DNA from 2 places in the Peribacillus sp. ACCC06369 genome. Region 2 is predicted to be linked to the other one. Evidence: a T-box and tRNA genes for the amino acid it is inferred to sense, from the RefSeq annotation. Region 2 holds a T-box; the other holds one or more tRNA genes.
The links. The T-box of region 2 lies ahead of thrS (threonine--tRNA ligase). A T-box ahead of a tRNA ligase gene usually reads a tRNA of that ligase, here a tRNA-Thr.

Region 1 (9,290 bases), 610 kb from region 2:
CCGGGCCTTGTACACACCGCCCGTCACACCACGAGAGTTTGTAACACCCGAAGTCGGTGAGGTAACCTTTATGGAGCCAGCCGCCTAAGGTGGGACAGATGATTGGGGTGAAGTCGTAACAAGGTAGCCGTATCGGAAGGTGCGGCTGGATCACCTCCTTTCTAAGGATAATTACGAGAGCGCTTTTGTTTTGTTCAGTTTTGAATGAGTAATTCATTCAGATAGGGAAGAAAAACATCACGATGTGATGGATTCTTTCTGCTTTGTTCCTTGAAAACTAGATAATAGATAGAAGGCAATTAATTTTTTTCAAAGCATCTGTAAGATCTTTTTAACGGTTAAGTTAGAAAGGGCGCACGGTGGATGCCTTGGCACTAGGAGCCGATGAAGGACGGGACTAACACCGATATGCTTCGGGGAGCTGTAAGTAAGCTTTGATCCGGAGATTTCCGAATGGGGAAACCCACTGTTCGTAATGGAACAGTATCTTTACCTGAATACATAGGGTACTGAAGGCAGACCCGGGGAACTGAAACATCTAAGTACCCGGAGGAAGAGAAAGCAAATGCGATTTCCTGAGTAGCGGCGAGCGAAACGGAATTAGCCCAAACCAAGAGGCTTGCCTCTTGGGGTTGTAGGACACTCAACATGGAGTTACAAAGGAACGGGGTAAATGAAGTGACCTGGAAAGGTCCGTCAAAGAAGGTAAAAACCCTGTAGTTGAAACTTCGTTCCCTCCTGAGTGGATCCTGAGTACGGCGGGACACGAGAAATCCCGTCGGAAGCAGGGAGGACCATCTCCCAAGGCTAAATACTCCCTAGTGACCGATAGTGAACCAGTACCGTGAGGGAAAGGTGAAAAGCACCCCGGAAGGGGAGTGAAATAGATCCTGAAACCGTGTGCCTACAAGTAGTCAAAGCCCGTTAATGGGTAATGGCGTGCCTTTTGTAGAATGAACCGGCGAGTTACGATTTCATGCGAGGTTAAGTTGATAAGACGGAGCCGCAGCGAAAGCGAGTCTGAATAGGGCGAATGAGTATGAGGTCGTAGACCCGAAACCAGGTGATCTACCCATGTCCAGGGTGAAGTTCAGGTAACACTGAATGGAGGCCCGAACCCACGCACGTTGAAAAGTGCGGGGATGAGGTGTGGGTAGCGGAGAAATTCCAATCGAACCTGGAGATAGCTGGTTCTCTCCGAAATAGCTTTAGGGCTAGCCTCAAGATGAGAGTATTGGAGGTAGAGCACTGATTGGACTAGGGGCCCCCAACGGGTTACCGAATTCAGTCAAACTCCGAATGCCAAATACTTATTCTTGGGAGTCAGACTGCGAGTGATAAGATCCGTAGTCGAAAGGGAAACAGCCCAGACCACCAGCTAAGGTCCCAAAGTATACGTTAAGTGGAAAAGGATGTGGAGTTGCTTAGACAACCAGGATGTTGGCTCAGAAGCAGCCACCATTTAAAGAGTGCGTAATAGCTCACTGGTCGAGTGACTCCGCGCCGAAAATGTACCGGGGCTAAACGTATCACCGAAGCTGTGGATTGACACCATTAGGTGTCGATGGTAGGAGAGCGTTCTAAGGGCGTTGAAGTCAGACCGGAAGGACTGGTGGAGCGCTTAGAAGTGAGAATGCCGGTATGAGTAGCGAAAGAAGGGTGAGAATCCCTTCCACCGAATGCCTAAGGTTTCCTGAGGAAGGCTCGTCCGCTCAGGGTTAGTCGGGACCTAAGCCGAGGCCGAAAGGCGTAGGCGATGGACAACAGGTTGATATTCCTGTACCACCTATACATCGTTTGAACGATGGGGGGACGCAGAAGGATAGGGTAAGCGCGCTGTTGGATATGCGCGTCCAAGCAGTTAGGCCGGAAACGAGGCAAATCCCGTTTCCATTAAGGCGGAGCTGTGATGGCGAGGGAAATATAGTACCGAAGTTCCTGATTCCACGCTGCCAAGAAAAGCCTCTAGTGAGATGTAAGGTGCCCGTACCGCAAACCGACACAGGTAGGCGAGGAGAGAATCCTAAGGTGTGCGAGAGAACTCTCGTTAAGGAACTCGGCAAAATGACCCCGTAACTTCGGGAGAAGGGGTGCTTTTTAGGGTGAATAGCCCGGAAAAGCCGCAGTGAATAGGCCCAGGCGACTGTTTAGCAAAAACACAGGTCTCTGCGAAGCCGCAAGGCGAAGTATAGGGGCTGACACCTGCCCGGTGCTGGAAGGTTAAGGGGAGAGGTTAGCGCAAGCGAAGCTTTGAACCGAAGCCCCAGTAAACGGCGGCCGTAACTATAACGGTCCTAAGGTAGCGAAATTCCTTGTCGGGTAAGTTCCGACCCGCACGAAAGGTGTAACGATCTGGGCACTGTCTCAACGAGAGACTCGGTGAAATTATAGTACCTGTGAAGATGCAGGTTACCCGCGACAGGACGGAAAGACCCCGTGGAGCTTTACTGCAGCCTGATATTGAATTTTGGTACAGCTTGTACAGGATAGGTAGGAGCCTGAGAAGCCGGAGCGCTAGCTTCGGTGGAGGCGTTGGTGGGATACTACCCTGGCTGTATTGAAATTCTAACCCGCGCCCCTTATCGGGGTGGGAGACAGTGTCAGGTGGGCAGTTTGACTGGGGCGGTCGCCTCCTAAAGAGTAACGGAGGCGCCCAAAGGTTCCCTCAGAATGGTTGGAAATCATTCGTAGAGTGTAAAGGCACAAGGGAGCTTGACTGCGAGACCTACAAGTCGAGCAGGGACGAAAGTCGGGCTTAGTGATCCGGTGGTTCCGCATGGAAGGGCCATCGCTCAACGGATAAAAGCTACCCCGGGGATAACAGGCTTATCTCCCCCAAGAGTCCACATCGACGGGGAGGTTTGGCACCTCGATGTCGGCTCATCGCATCCTGGGGCTGTAGTCGGTCCCAAGGGTTGGGCTGTTCGCCCATTAAAGCGGTACGCGAGCTGGGTTCAGAACGTCGTGAGACAGTTCGGTCCCTATCCGTCGCGGGCGCAGGAAATTTGAGAGGAGCTGTCCTTAGTACGAGAGGACCGGGATGGACGCACCGCTGGTGTACCAGTTGTCTTGCCAAAGGCATAGCTGGGTAGCTACGTGCGGACGGGATAAGTGCTGAAAGCATCTAAGCATGAAGCCCCCCTCAAGATGAGATTTCCCATGGCGCAAGCTAGTAAGATCCCTGAAAGATGATCAGGTTGATAGGTCAGAGGTGGAAGCGTGGCGACATGTGGAGCTGACTGATACTAATAGATCGAGGACTTAACCAACGCTTTTTAAAAAATGAAATACCTTCTTATTATCTAGTTTTGAAGGAATGAAAATTTCTTCTTGCATTTTTTCGAAAAGACGTTATAATAATATATGTCTTGAAAAAATGTTAACAATGTTTGGTGACGATAGCGAAGAGGTCACACCCGTTCCCATTCCGAACACGGCAGTTAAGCTCTTCAGCGCCGATGGTAGTTGGGGGTTTCCCCCTGTGAGAGTAGGACGTCGCCAAGCAGGTTTTATATGGAGGATTAGCTCAGCTGGGAGAGCATCTGCCTTACAAGCAGAGGGTCGGCGGTTCGATCCCGTCATCCTCCACCATTTTACACCTGCCGGTGTAGCTCAACTGGTAGAGCAACTGACTTGTAATCAGTAGGTTGGGGGTTCAAGTCCTCTTGCCGGCACCATTTTTTGAAATAGTACAAGCACGAGCCATTAGCTCAGTTGGTAGAGCATCTGACTTTTAATCAGAGGGTCGAAGGTTCGAATCCTTCATGGCTCACCATTTTATATGCGGGTGTGGCGGAATTGGCAGACGCACCAGACTTAGGATCTGGCGCCGCAAGGCGTGGGGGTTCAAGTCCCTTCACCCGCATCTTTCATGCGGAAGTAGTTCAGTGGTAGAATACAACCTTGCCAAGGTTGGGGTCGCGGGTTCGAATCCCGTCTTCCGCTCCACTTTTCGTATGTGCCGGGGTGGCGGAACTGGCAGACGCACAGGACTTAAAATCCTGCGGTAGGTGACTACCGTACCGGTTCGATTCCGGTCCTCGGCACCATCTTAATATGCGCCCGTAGCTCAATTGGATAGAGCATCTGACTACGAATCAGAAGGTTGTAGGTTCGACTCCCGCCGGGCGCACCATGTTTTATTGCGGGAAGTAGCTCAGCTTGGTAGAGCACTTGGTTTGGGACCAAGGGGTCGCAGGTTCGAATCCTGTCTTCCCGACCACGTGATTTTTAATGAATGGGGCCTTAGCTCAGCTGGGAGAGCGCCTGCCTTGCACGCAGGAGGTCAGCGGTTCGATCCCGCTAGGCTCCACCATTTTTCAATCAGATACTTATATTATATTGGCGGTGTAGCTCAGCTGGCTAGAGCGTACGGTTCATACCCGTGAGGTCGGGGGTTCGATCCCCTCCGCCGCTACCAATAAATATAAGGACCTTTAGCTCAGCTGGTTAGAGCAGACGGCTCATAACCGTCCGGTCGTAGGTTCGAGTCCTACAAGGTCCACCATATGCATTTTTTAAAGCCGTGGAGGTATACCCAAGTTCGGCTGAAGGGATCGGTCTTGAAAACCGACAGGGGAGTCAAATCCCGCGGGGGTTCGAATCCCTCTACCTCCTCCATTTTTTAAAAAGCAGCAAGTTGTTTTGAAACAACCTTACATAGAGGAAGCGAAAAAACAATATACACGAAAACTTGATGCAAATCGTTTCATTAATACCGTCGCGGGGTGGAGCAGTCCGGTAGCTCGTCGGGCTCATAACCCGAAGGTCGCAGGTTCAAATCCTGTCCCCGCAATTATTAGGTCCCGTGGTGTAGCGGTTAACATGCCTGCCTGTCACGCAGGAGATCGCGGGTTCGATTCCCGTCGGGACCGCCATTTTTTAAATTTAATACAAATGTGGCTCAGTAGCTCAGTCGGTAGAGCAAAGGACTGAAAATCCTTGTGTCGGCGGTTCGATTCCGTCCTGAGCCACCATATCTTTCATATTACGGCGGTTGTGGCGAAGTGGTTAACGCACCTGATTGTGGTTCAGGCATTCGTGGGTTCGATTCCCATCAGTCGCCCCATTTCGCGGGTGTAGTTTAGTGGTAAAACCTCAGCCTTCCAAGCTGATGATGAGGGTTCGATTCCCTTCACCCGCTCCAAATATGGGCCTATAGCTCAGCTGGTTAGAGCGCACGCCTGATAAGCGTGAGGTCGATGGTTCGAGTCCATTTAGGCCCACCATATTTATATTGTTCCGCAGTAGCTCAGTGGTAGAGCATTCGGCTGTTAACCGAACGGTCGTAGGTTCGAGTCCTACCTGCGGAGCCATGGGGAAGTACTCAAGAGGCTGAAGAGGCGCCCCTGCTAAGGGTGTAGGTCGCGCGAGCGGCGCGAGGGTTCAAATCCCTCCTTCTCCGCCATTTGGCCCGTTGGTCAAGCGGTTAAGACACCGCCCTTTCACGGCGGTAACACGGGTTCGAATCCCGTACGGGTCATAACAAAAAAGGAAGCATACATCCATGTATGCTTCTTTTTTTCATTTCTTTTCATTGATATAAGTATCTTTTTGTTTATAAGGAATGTCTCCAAGCTGGGAATCGATATTTTCTTCATCTAATGTATCTTCATATTCCTTTTGCTTTTTGTTCGGTATATCCACCCTATTTTTTCCTTCGATATCATTTGCTGCAAATCCTTCATAGTCTTCTGGAAATCCATCCGTTTCATCTTCGGTTTTATAAAGATCATTATAATTGTCATGATCGCCGGTGTAATCAGATGGCGTTTCGGATGTACCGAATTTGGCGACTTCACCAAAGCTATCCTCTTTATCCACTATTTCATTTCCATGACGATTTTCAAAATGATCACCCTTGGATGGAATCAATATATCCTCTTCCACTGGTCGGTCTTGTGCAGTAGGCCGTTCTGGGGCATGCTCGACACAGTAAAGAGTGCTTGGGATCGCTTCAAGCCTATCGATGGGTATTTCTATATTGCAGGTTTTACAATGGCCATACGTACCCTCTTCTATGGCATACAATGCATCTTCGATTTTCTCCATTTCAGATTGTGCATGCTCATCCAGTGCTTGGTTCCGTTCCATCTCGAATAATTCTGTTCCTAGGTCAGCAGGATGATTATCATAGGATGATAATTCCCCTACGGATTCAGTCTGGCTTTTATCCAGAACGGATTGTTCATCATTTTGAATCCTGTTTCCAAGCTCATCTTTTTCTTGAAGCAGTTCTTTTTTGAATTTTTGAATTTGCTGTTTGGTTGCCATATCCGTTTCACTCCTTCTAAAGTCCATATCTTATTTTATTTTGGTAAGATGGTTGTATTATCTATTACCCGAATCGTAGTATAGGAAAACAAAATGGAACGGAAGATAGAAAAAAGACTGAGCGGATGAGCTCAGTCCTTGGAAATCATATTAGATAGCTGATGAATAATCCAATGGCCATGAGTAAGCCAAAGAAGGTGTTCGTCTGGGCCGTGGCTTTCATTGCTGGCACCATGGTGATCGGCTGCGTTTTACCTACGAAGCCTTTGATTGCGGCCATGGCTTTCGGGATGCTTAGGAAGGCAAGGAGAATCCACGCTGTTACGTTTCCGGTAAGGACTAACCCAACCAGCCATAGATAAGAGAAGGCAAACATGATTGCCATGAATTTCAGTGCGTTTTTCCTGCCCATCACTACAGGCATGGTTTTGCGGCCATGTGCCTTATCCCCATCATGGTCACGGAGGTTATTGGATAAGTTGATCAACCCGACCAATATTCCACTTGGAATGGCAATTAAGATGGCTGTTGAGGAAACATGACCGGTTTGAATGAAAAAGGCGATCAGGATTATCAAAAAGCCCATGAACAATCCAGAAAAAAGTTCCCCGAATGGTGTATATGAAATGGGTAGGGGACCGCCTGTATAAAGATAGCCGACAAGCATGCAAACCAGGCCTACTGCAGCAAGCCACCAACATGATGCGGCACAGATATAGATTCCGATTATGAGTGCGATGGCATACATGCCAAGGGCCAAGGTCATGATGAGTTTGGGGGTCATCCCATGACGGACGATTCCGCCACCGATGCCTACGGACTCCTCAGTATCCAAGCCTCGCTTGAAATCATAGTATTCATTGAATAAATTGGTTGCAGCTTGAATCAGGATACTTGCAATCATCATGGCAGCGAATAGTAACCAATTCACTCCATCATCCAAAAGTGCAATCACAGTTCCAAGTAAGACCGGGACAAAAGCTGCGGTTAGTGTATGTGGACGAATTAACTCCCACCAAATCTTCCAGGTCCGTTTAAGGGGAAGTCCGTCGTATTCTGTTTGCATTATTTCTCTCCTCAAAATCATTATTGGTTCTCTCGAAATTATAACAAATATTGAAATGTTGCACAAAAGGTTATCCTAATAAGGATAGGAAAATTAGGTAAGGGTGTCAATTGATTTCGTGGAAGATTCTCTTCCAAAATAAAGGATATTTCTCTTCATTCGTTAAGATTCATATAATAAGGAAAAAAGCAGGCATGAATCGTTCGGTAAAGGGGCGTTTTATTGACATGAGGTTGAATGGAGGTGTATCTTTAAATAGGTTAAAAAGCTTTTAAAATGTACATTTGGGGGGATTTTTTTGGCTATCTCAGAAGAAACTGGGCAGTTTCAGGGACTGGCTTCAGCTATACAAAAGGCGAAGGACTTGAATGATCAAGTTCTATTCAGTCATATTAAGAAAGTTAATTGCACGAACCCCCTTTCATTTTATCAAGCTGGAAGAGAACGGTACGCGGGTGAACGCTTTTTCTGGGAGGACCCTGCAAAGGAAATAACCATCACCGGCTTAGGCAATGTTAAGAAACTCAAAGCGGCATCGAATGCCGAACGTTATAGAGAAGTCGAAAAGAGCTGGATCAAACTGCAGAATACTGCTGTCAGAACAGGATTGACTGATGTAGAAGCGACCGGTCCTTTACTGTTTGGGGGCTTTTCTTTTGATTATGAAACCAACAGTACGCTCCTTTGGAATCAATTCGGGGACAACCTGTTTTATATACCTGCCTTCATGCTATCAATAGTGGGGAAACAAGCTTACTTAACGACAAACTTACTTTGTTCGCCTGATGATTCAGAAAAACTCTTCATAGATATGATAAATGAACGGGAAGCTTTTCTTTTCGAAAGCTTGGATGACACTGGATTGGGTCACAATTCCCTGGTTAAGCAGAGGGAAGTCAAACCTGACGAATGGAAACGGACGGTCGCTGAGGCTGTTCAGGAAATCAAGACGACAGATCTCGACAAAATCGTTTTGGCGAGGGAGCTTCGACTGGTTTTTGAGCGTTCCATCGATTCAGGGAAAGTGCTTGAACAATTGATTGCTGAGCAGCCATTAAGCTATATTTTCAGTTTGGAAGCAGGTGGTGACTGTTTTGTCGGTGCCACTCCTGAACGTTTAATTAAGAAACAGGGAAATGAAGTATTTTCTACCTGTCTTGCTGGATCGATGGGGCGAGGGAAAGATGAGCAAGAAGATGTTTGTCTTGGTGATGAATTGCTACAGGACCAAAAGAATTTACAAGAGCACCAATATGTCGTGTCGATGATATCAAATGCCTTTGATTCTGTATGCGAAAAGGTAATTGTTCCAGCCGAACCGAAACTTATGAAAAATCGTCATATCCAGCATTTGTATACACCGGTCCGCGGAATATCCAAGGAAGGTGTCACGATTTTTGAATTCGTCGAGAAACTACATCCTACACCGGCTATGGGCGGACTTCCAAAAGAAAAGGCCGTTGTGCGAATCCGGGAAATGGAAGGCCTTGAACGCGGCTTTTATGCAGGTCCTTTAGGCTGGGTGGATACGTATGGAAATGGGGAATTCGCTGTAGGGATACGTTCTGCGCTTATACAGAACAATGAGGCATCGCTTTTTGCTGGATGCGGCGTAGTGGAGGATTCGACTCCCGAAAGTGAATTCCGGGAAACGGGGATTAAATTCAATCCGATGTTAAGTGCTTTAGGAGGAAATCTTAATGAATGACCGAGATGCATTGACAGCATATGCTGCTTCATTTGTCGATGAGCTGGCACAAAATGAGATGAAGCATGTGGTGGTGAGCCCGGGTTCACGATCCACACCCCTAGCTTTGTTGCTAGTGGAACACCCTGATATCGAAGTTCATATTAATGTGGATGAGCGTTCGGCTGCTTTTTTTGCCCTTGGTTTGGCTAAGGCCTTAAAGGAACCTGTCGGACTTCTTTGTACGTCCGGTACAGCCGCTGC
Region 2 (9,290 bases):
ATACATTCAATTAACGAAGATGTAACAAACGATGAGGTGATGAATTGGGTGTTTTTTTCAGCTATGTATTATTGGGCTTATCACTGGCGGCTCCTATCGGTCCCATTAACGCTGCACAATTGGACAAAGGGATCAAGAAAGGTTTTTGGCATGCCTGGGTTTTTGGCTGGGGTGCCATTTTAGCCGATTTTGTTTTTATAGCCCTCGTCTTTTTCGGTGTCGTCCACTTTTTGGACAACTCCTTCATGAAGACATTTTTGTGGCTCTTTGGCTTTTTCGTCCTGACCTATACCGGAATCGAAAGTCTGCTTAGTGCGGGTAAGATTGAAGTGAATGAACGAAAAGCAAAAGATTCCCTTTTTTCTTCATTCCTAACAGGATTCATCATGTCCCTTTCGAATCCTTTATCCATTTTGTTTTGGTTGGGGATTTATGGATCGATTCTCGCAAACTCCGCATCCAAATATGATATGGATCATTTACTTTTATACAGTTCAGGAATCCTTATCGGCCTCTTAGCCTGGGATTTCACAATGGCCATCATCGCCAGCACCTTCAGACGTTTCTTATCCAAACCCATTCTAATGGGCATCTCGATCATTTCAGGAATATCCCTTATAGGGATTGGCATTTACTTTGCCATCCAGGCAGCCAAAGTTTTGTTTACATAAAGATTTAAGGAGATGTAAGCATTTACTCGTGAATTTCAGGCATTTACTCGTGAGTTTGGCGGATTTACTCGTGAATTTCGATTCTTTACTCGTGAGTTCGTATTAATTATCTTATTTTTTATAAAATAGGCCGCCTATTTTATTGTCCATATTTGTCCATGTCGGACACTAGCCCCTCTTTGTTCATAGTCTGAAAGGGTAAACACAAAGGGAGGATTTCTTGAAAATGTATAATAATTACGGTTATTACTCTTATAATGTTCCATATTATTATGATAATTCTTATGCTAATTTGCCTTATTATGATGACAGACTTCCAGTACAAACACTGGTTCCAGTAGCCACTATTCAGTCACATTTAAACGCAGGCCGACAAGGTCATTGTTTCAGAGGTTTTTGGGGTAACACCCAGCACACCTTTATTTTGATGGGGATAAATAATGTTACTAATATGGTACAGATACTCGAAGGCGGCATCCCAAATGAGGTTCATCATACAGATATAGTCGGATTACAATATCTAGGATTAACCTGCCCTGTTGGTGGCGGCGGACAAGGTGGCGGTCAAGGTGGTGGCCAAGGTGGTGGCCAAGGTGGCGGACAAGGCGGCGGACAAGGCGGCGGACAAGGTGGTGGACAAGGCGGCGGACAAGGCGGCGGACAAGGCGGCGGACAAGGCGGCCCGGGGGGTAACTGTTTCCAGCAGTTCATTCCTGGCGTTGGCTGGGTATGGATTTGTAGATAGATAAAAAAAAAGACAGACGATATATTCGGCTGTCTTTTTTTATGGGCATTTATGGAAACTCAAGCATTTACTCGTGAGTTTCGCGCATTTACTCGTGAATTTCGTGCTTTTACTCGTGAATTTCGTGCTTTTACTCGTGAGTTTCGCGCATTTACTCGTGAGTTCCGGATTAAGCTCCTTTCTTATTAGATGCTCCGTTCTTTTATTTGCTGGACCATTTTATTGATGAACCGTTCAATTGCGACATTTTCAAATTCTTGTTCCCCGTATTTCCGGACATTCACTTCATTTTCTTTCTCCTCTTTATCGCCAAGGACCAGCATATATGGAATTTTCATTATTTGAGCTTCCCTGACTTTATACCCCATCTTTTCATTCCGATCATCAATTTTCACTCTTATGCCTTGATTCTTCAGTTCTTTTTGAACCTTTAAACAATAATTCAAATGAACTTGTGAGACAGGGATGATCTGTACTTGCACGGGGGCAAGCCATACCGGAAAAGCACCAGCAAAATGTTCAATCAGGATTCCAAAAAAACGATCGATCGATCCAAATATGGCACGATGAATGACGACAGGACGAACCTTTTCATTATTTTCATCGATGTAAGTCAGATCAAATTTATCGGGCATCTGAAAATCAAGTTGGATTGTTGCACATTGATGGCTTCGTTTTAATGCATCTTTAATATGAAAATCAATTTTCGGTCCATAAAATGCCCCGTCCCCTTCATTTAATTGATAATGTATCCCGATGCTTTCCAGAACATTTTTCAAGGCTGTTTCAGAAGCTTCCCAAAGGGAATCTTCGCCCATTAAATCCTCTGGACGAGTCGAGAGTTCCACCGAATACTCGAAACCAAAAGTGCGATACACCTTATCAATCAGATGAAACACTTGTTTAATTTCACTTTCGATTTGATCCTGCCGAACAAAAATGTGGGCATCATCCTGACAAAATGTACGGACCCGCAACATCCCGTTCAATGCACCGCTATATTCATGACGGTGGACTTGACCGAACTCGGCCATCCGGATGGGTAAATCCCTGTAAGAATAAAGATTGTTTTTGAAAATAAGCATATGACCTGGACAGTTCATAGGCTTCATCGCGAATTTTGTTTGATCCACCTCAGTGAAGTACATATTCTCATGGTAATGATCCCAGTGACCCGAATGTTCCCATAACCGCTGGTTCATCATGAAAGGAGTCCGAACTTCGTCGTAATCAGCTTCAGTCTGGATCTCCCGCGAGAACTTCTCCAATTCATTTCTAACGATTTGTCCTTTCGGTAAATAAAACGGCATTCCAGGAGCTTCCTCCGAAAACATGAATAACTCCAACTGCTTCCCTAATTTGCGGTGATCTCGTTTGGCCGCCTCCTCCAGGAATTTAAAATGATCCTGTAAATCTCTTTTCTTTCGGAAAGCCACGCCATACACCCTTTGAAGAACTTCATTTTGATTGTCTCCCCGCCAATAGGCTCCCGATACACGAGTCAATTTGAACGATTTTACAAATGATGTGGATGGAAGGTGGGGTCCTCTGCAAAGATCGACGAATTCCCCCTGTTGATAGATCGTTAGTTTTTCATCTTTAGGGATATTCTTTGCTATATCCAGTTTGAATGACTCCCCTCTATCCTGGAATAACTTCACAGCTTCTGCATAAGACACTTCGATCCTTTTAATTTCCAGATCTTCACTTATGATATGTTCCATCTCTTTTTCAATAGCTTGTAAATCTTCTGAGCTCAAAGGATGATCTAACTTAAAATCATAGTAAAAACCATCTTCTACGACTGGCCCCATCCCTAATTCCACATTTCGGTATAATCTTTTCACAGCCTGTGCCAAAACATGCGCCGATGTATGTCGCAAAACTTGTAATCCTTCATCCGAATCCAGATTCAAGATTGACAGTTCGGCATCCTTATTCAACTTGTGACTTAGATCAACCAGTTGTTTATCCAGTATTCCTACTACTGCCTTTTTCCTTAAACTTGGGCTGATGGACCCTGCCACACTTTCCACTGTCATCCCTTGCGGATATTCCTTTTGCTGCCCATCCGGGAATTGAACTTTAATCATTTTTTCACCCATCACATAAACACCCCTTTTTAGTAATAAAAAAACGCACCCATCCCTATATAAGGGACGAGTGCGTTTATACCCGTGATTCCACCCAATTTCCCATAAGCAAGAAAACACTCATGGCTCTGGAGCTTTTAACGCAGCTTAGACGATATCAGTTACTCTCGTTCACCGATATAGCTCAAAGGCGGTAAATCATTTTCCTAAGCCAGGAAGTTCGCAGCTGCCCTTCCCTCTCTGCAGACCGTAAAAATGATTCATGTCCTTATCATGGCAATATTTTTATATATAAAAAAACGCACCCATCCCTATATAAGGGACGAGTGCGTTTATACCCGTGATTCCACCCAATTTCCCATAAGCAAGAAAACACTCATGGCTCTGGAGCTTTTAACGCAGCTTAGACGATATCAGTTACTCTCGTTCACCGATATAGCTCAAAGGCGGTAAATCATTTTCCTAAGCCAGGAAGTTTGCAGCTGCCCTTCCCTCTCTGCAGACCGTAAAAATGATTCATGTCCTTATCATGGCAATATTTTTATATAAAAAAAACGCACCCATCCCTATATAAGGGACGAGTGCGTTATACCCGTGATTCCACCCAATTTCCCATAAGTAGATTACTCATGGCTCTGGAGCTGTAACGTAGCTTAGACGATATCAGTTACTCTCGTTCACCGATATGGCTCAAAGGCGGTAAATCATTTTCCTAAGCCAGGAAGTTTGCAGCTGCCCTTCCCTCTCTGCAGACCGTAAAAATGATTCATGTCCTTATCAATGCTTCTAAAATGTAAATGGATTTTTATATTGTTATATATATTACAATATATTCCCATAAGTGACAACCTCAAATTTTTTAATTTCATTATAAACACTAAATTGGTATAATTAGTAAAAAGGAGTCGTCATGAAAAGTTTAAGCAATTGGTCTTTCCTATTTGCTGTGATTGGTGCCGTATCATTTTGCTGCGCCTTTTTTTTACCAAAATCCTTCGAGCTTCTAATGGTCTCAGGATTCGGTGCGTTACTTATTGGTATGTTATTTAGTTTCGGGGCCATGTTAAAAAGCGAAAAAGGAAAGACGAAGTTTCTGGCTGTGGCTGCCTTCTTTCTTTTAAGTTTCATTCTGGTTTGGAATGAACCATTTCAAATTGTCAGGCTATTAACCTGGATGAAAAATTAATCAAAACCCGTTCGCCACGGCGGGTTTTTGTATGTTTCCTATTTATTTTCATTGTGTGAATCTTCCTCTTTCGCTTCCCTTGGATTCTTTACACTAAGCAATAATGTCAGTCCAGTGGTCCAAAGAATTAGCGCGCATCCAAAGCCAAGCAAGGATAACGGTGCAAGGATTTGATGCTCCCCAAACATGACGGTGTCTGGCACAATAAGTAATGTGATAAGCGCCAATAAACAGAGAAGCACTCCTGTTGCATAGTAGATCTTGATTTGAAAAAGCGCCGCCAAAGGTAAAAAATGAATCCCTACAATAATGGCGATGACTCCAGGAATAAGATCGGTCTGATTGATCATATTACAGATGGCGATGGCAATCCCAATCAGTAAACCTTCGGCAATGAAAACGATATTAAACCAGAAATTCATACGTTTCAAACGCCTAGCCCCATTTTCTGAAACTTGATCGGGCATTTTTTGTGATGTATATATTAAGGAAATGCCCTCTATAACCATTATGATTCCTACGAATATGGCAGCAAGTTCCACGTAAGGAAACCCCCACCCTTGCAATCCCATTACACCGGTACCTGCCCACAACGTGCCGAATAATGCCATGAAAATGACGCCAATTCCAGAACCGCGAAACGCCTCTTTCGATATGAGTCTTGAGGTTTGCATCATCAGTTTCCTTTCATCCACAGGTAATATCGTACATAGAGTAATAGTATTGCGCTCACTCCCCGATTATTCATCATCACGGTCTTAAGCCAGGCAGACCAAACTGCAAAAATGCCAAAGCATTGACTATTATGGTGCCACTTCACCTTCAGCCAACATTGAATGGGCTGGCAGCAAATAAAACGACCGTTTTTATCGGGGACCTAAGAGAATATGTCTACTTACCGCCATAATGAGATAATTGCCCTTTTCGTCGATATATTTCTATTTTCGGAGATATAACTGGGTTTTCGTCGATATATTCTTACTTTCGGAGATATAACTGGATTTTCGTCGATATATTCCTACTTTCGGAGATATAACTGGATTTTCGTCGATATATTCCTACTTTCGGAGATATAACTGGGTTTACGCCGATATATTCCTACTTTCGGAGATATAACTGGATTTTCGTCGATATATTCCTACTCTCGGAGATATAACTGGGTTTACGCCGATATATTCCTATTTTCGGAGATATAACTGGATTTTCGTCGATATATTCCTACTTTCGGAGATATAACTGGATTTACGCCGATATATTCCTATTTTCGGAGATATAACTGGATTTTCGTCGATATATTCCTACTTTCGGAGATATAACTGGGTTCATACAATATCGCGTCTAATTTAGCATTTTCTTAATTAACTAAGTTGACTATAGAAAAACCTGAGTCCCCAAAGGGGTCTCAGGTCAGTTTGTAGACAAAAGGGGTTCGGAATTAAAAAATTCCGAACCCCTTTTTGAGATTCCCTTTGAATTTTTGCCTGAAGTTAGGAGATTGGGGCTCTACGAGCCCACTATGTTAGGCCATTTTTGGACCTCGCCATGTCCAATTGGCCATCTTCTTTAAATTAATGGCAGCGAAAGTAAGCATCGCCTGCATCGACAATTTTTTAAGTCCCCTTAAAGTTGTCCAACGCATACCATGCTTTTCTTTTGCATCTGCGAATACACGCTCAATCGTTTCTTTACGTTTCGCATATATAGTTTTTACATCTTGATGATGACGCAGATGATCTGCTTCTTCCACATGTGTTTGCCAAATATGCCGTGTCACCACTTTTTGATGGTCTTTGCTTTCTGTACACTGAGATAAAAATGAGCATGTCGCACAAGTGTGTTTGGGTGATTTATACTCGCGATAGCCCTCTTTATTGGTTGTTGAGTACTTTAATAGCTCTCCCGAAGGACAAAGGTAACAATCAAAATGTTCATCGTATACATAGTCCTGTTTGCGGAAAAATCCTTCTTTGGTGCGAGGACGTGTATAAGGTAAAGCCGGTATGATTTCTTTGTTAAATAGGTAGCTTGTAATCGCTGGTGTTTTATAAGCTGCATCTGCGGCAACGGCTTCCGGTTTTCCAACTTTCTCAATCACTTGTTCAACTAGTGGCTCTAAGATCTGACTGTCATGTATATTTCCAGGTGTTACAATCGTTCCCAATACAAAACCGTTGCGGTCTGCGGCCGCATGGAATGAATAGGCAAACTGTTTTGTTCGTTCATCTTTCACATAGTAGCCACTCTCAGAATCCGTTGTACTTTCTTTAATCTCTTTGGTCTCTTCTTTATCAAATTTATCTGATGGAAAAGGCTTCTTTCCATGTTTTTCACGATCTTGATTGATTTCTTCTTGAAGACGCCCTTGATACGCTCGTGTTTCTTTACGAACGATTTTCTTTTCAAATTTCCTTTTATTCGCACTGGCTTTCACATGTGTGGAATCCACGAAAACGTGTTCAGCACTTATTAACTTTTTATTAGCAGCTGTCATTAAAATGCGATAGAAAATCTGTTCAAACAGGTCTGTATCTTTAAAGCGTCGCTCATAATTTTTCCCGAACGTAGAGAAATGAGGTACTTTATCATGGAAACCATAGCCTAAGAACCAACGGTAAGCCATATTGGTTTCAACTTCTTCAATCGTTTTACGCATGGAACGAATACCGAAGGTATATTGAATGAATGTCAGTTTAACTAAAATAACTGGATCAATACTTGGGCGTCCTACCTCTGAATACATCTCTTTCACCAAGTCATAAATGAAAGTGAAGTCAATGGCAGCCTCCATTTTACGAACCAAATGGTTCAGTGGCACCAGTTGATCTAACGTAATCATTTCAAGTTGATCTCGCTGAATAGAATCATGTTTAGAAAGCATCCTCATCACCTCAAGTTTTAATACTTCTATTTTAAAACAAAAATGACTCCAGGCAAAAGTGTTTATCTAAAAGGTAAGACAAAGTTGATTGGAACGGAAGGTACGAGACTCCTGCGGGAAAAGCGCGTCTAGGGGAGACCCCGCAGGCGAAAGCCGAGGAGGCTCCCCGACCGCCCGCGGAAAGCGAGTGCCTGGAGTGGAAAATCAACGGCCAAATTGTACAACTCATAAAAAATAGACAAACTCGATTTTCATCGAGTTTGTCTACAGTCTGACCTGAGTCCCCAAAGGGGTCTCAGGTTTTTCTATTCCTATCAGCTAAATGGTTTTATCAAATTGGCAATCTTTCAATGAAATTAATTTGGTTTTATGATAAATTTTGTAACCTAACCAAATTGCCAGGAATATCGGTAATCCGATATAGGAGACAGTGACGCCATACCAGTCGATGCTGCCGCTTAGGTATGCTTCATAGTTTTGTCCTGCTATGACAACCATGCAAAGGATGAATGAAAAAATCGGCCCGAATGGAAACCATTTTGCTTTATATTTCAATTCGGTTAAGTCACCACCTTGTGCAACATAGGCACGTCTAAAGCGATAATGGCTTATGGCAATTCCAATCCAGGCGATAAAGCCGGTTAGCCCCGATGCGTTCAATAGCCATGTAAATACATGGTCCCCAAAAATGGAGGTCAAGAAGGCGAGTCCCCCAATAAATGCCGTGATGAGCAAAGCATTCATCGGGATTCCCCTGCGATTGACCTTGCCGAGGAATTTGGGAGCTTGATTATCTTTTGCCATCGACCATAACATCCGTGTTGATGCATAAAGCCCCGAGTTCCCTGCGGATAGTAAGGAAGTTAACACGACAGCATTCATGACGGATGCCGCGAATGCAAGTCCTGCGCGTTCAAAAACAAGTGTGAAAGGGCTTACAGAAATATTTTCCACATCCCCGTTCAGCAAACTTGGGCTCGTATAAGGAATTAACAGGCCGAGTATGAGGATAGCCCCGATGTAAAACAATAGGATGCGCCAAAATACTTGGCGGATCGCATTCGGAACATTTTTTTCGGGTTCCTCACTTTCTCCGGCAGCAATACCAACCAGTTCCGTGCCTTGAAAAGAAAATCCCGCTATTAGAAAGATGCTGATGATCGATAAAAACCCTCCCTTGAATGGAGCCTCATCCATGGTGAAGTTTTCAAACCCGATCACCTTTCCGCCAAAAACCCCTAAGATGGTCAATAATCCAATAATGATAAAGAAAATGATGGCGACGACTTTTATTAAAGCAAACCAATATTCAGATTCACCAAAGCTTTTAATGGATAGGGCGTTGAGGGTGAAGACGATTCCAAGAAATAATGCACTCCAGATAAGGCTGGGTACATCAGGGAGCCAGAATTTCATGATGATGGCTGCTGCAGCTATTTCCACGGCAAGGGTGACTGCCCAGTTAAACCAATAATTCCAGCCAAGTGCAAAGCCGAATGCGGGATCTACAAAGCGCGTGGCATAGGTGGAAAATGAGCCCGATACAGGCATATATGTTGCCATTTCCCCTAAGCTCGTCATAAGGAAATAAACCATGATTCCAATGCAGGCATATGCAGCGAGGGCACCACCGGGCCCTGCACTCTGGATGGTTGCCCCGCTTGCCAGGAATAATCCGGTTCCTATTGAACCGCCAATGGCTATCATGGTCATATGC

Region 1: it has a tRNA-Thr gene. The T-box ahead of thrS (threonine--tRNA ligase) is inferred to sense a tRNA for this amino acid. The anticodon was not compared.

Annotation. Positions count from the first base shown of each region.
Region 1 covers NZ_JAUCEN010000002.1:4,816,470-4,825,759, reverse strand. The annotation lists rRNA gene QUF78_RS24535 (16S ribosomal RNA) at 1-161, shown strand, start outside; rRNA gene QUF78_RS24530 (23S ribosomal RNA) at 337-3,269, shown strand; rRNA gene rrf (5S ribosomal RNA) at 3,389-3,504, shown strand; tRNA gene QUF78_RS24520 (tRNA-Val) at 3,516-3,591, shown strand; tRNA gene QUF78_RS24515 (tRNA-Thr) at 3,602-3,677, shown strand; tRNA gene QUF78_RS24510 (tRNA-Lys) at 3,700-3,775, shown strand; tRNA gene QUF78_RS24505 (tRNA-Leu) at 3,784-3,865, shown strand; tRNA gene QUF78_RS24500 (tRNA-Gly) at 3,874-3,948, shown strand; tRNA gene QUF78_RS24495 (tRNA-Leu) at 3,961-4,049, shown strand; tRNA gene QUF78_RS24490 (tRNA-Arg) at 4,059-4,135, shown strand; tRNA gene QUF78_RS24485 (tRNA-Pro) at 4,146-4,222, shown strand; tRNA gene QUF78_RS24480 (tRNA-Ala) at 4,240-4,315, shown strand; tRNA gene QUF78_RS24475 (tRNA-Met) at 4,344-4,420, shown strand; tRNA gene QUF78_RS24470 (tRNA-Ile) at 4,431-4,507, shown strand; tRNA gene QUF78_RS24465 (tRNA-Ser) at 4,528-4,620, shown strand; tRNA gene QUF78_RS24460 (tRNA-Met) at 4,722-4,795, shown strand; tRNA gene QUF78_RS24455 (tRNA-Asp) at 4,802-4,877, shown strand; tRNA gene QUF78_RS24450 (tRNA-Phe) at 4,901-4,976, shown strand; tRNA gene QUF78_RS24445 (tRNA-His) at 4,993-5,068, shown strand; tRNA gene QUF78_RS24440 (tRNA-Gly) at 5,073-5,146, shown strand; tRNA gene QUF78_RS24435 (tRNA-Ile) at 5,152-5,228, shown strand; tRNA gene QUF78_RS24430 (tRNA-Asn) at 5,241-5,315, shown strand; tRNA gene QUF78_RS24425 (tRNA-Ser) at 5,317-5,407, shown strand; tRNA gene QUF78_RS24420 (tRNA-Glu) at 5,411-5,482, shown strand; gene QUF78_RS24415 (TraR/DksA C4-type zinc finger protein) at 5,524-6,273, opposite strand; gene QUF78_RS24410 (1,4-dihydroxy-2-naphthoate polyprenyltransferase) at 6,419-7,339, opposite strand; gene QUF78_RS24405 (isochorismate synthase) at 7,638-9,047, shown strand; gene menD (2-succinyl-5-enolpyruvyl-6-hydroxy-3-cyclohexene-1-carboxylic-acid synthase) at 9,040-9,290, shown strand, end outside.
Region 2 covers NZ_JAUCEN010000002.1:4,204,712-4,214,001, forward strand. The annotation lists gene QUF78_RS21355 (LysE family transporter) at 45-671, shown strand; gene QUF78_RS21360 (hypothetical protein) at 637-777, shown strand; gene QUF78_RS21365 (hypothetical protein) at 892-1,416, shown strand; gene QUF78_RS21370 (hypothetical protein) at 1,468-1,605, shown strand; gene thrS (threonine--tRNA ligase) at 1,602-3,509, opposite strand; T-box leader at 3,569-3,793, opposite strand; T-box leader at 3,825-4,049, opposite strand; T-box leader at 4,080-4,299, opposite strand; gene QUF78_RS21380 (hypothetical protein) at 4,420-4,695, shown strand; gene QUF78_RS21385 (DUF7010 family protein) at 4,734-5,390, opposite strand; gene QUF78_RS21390 (IS1182 family transposase) at 6,215-7,573, opposite strand; gene QUF78_RS21395 (amino acid permease) at 7,892-9,290, opposite strand, start outside.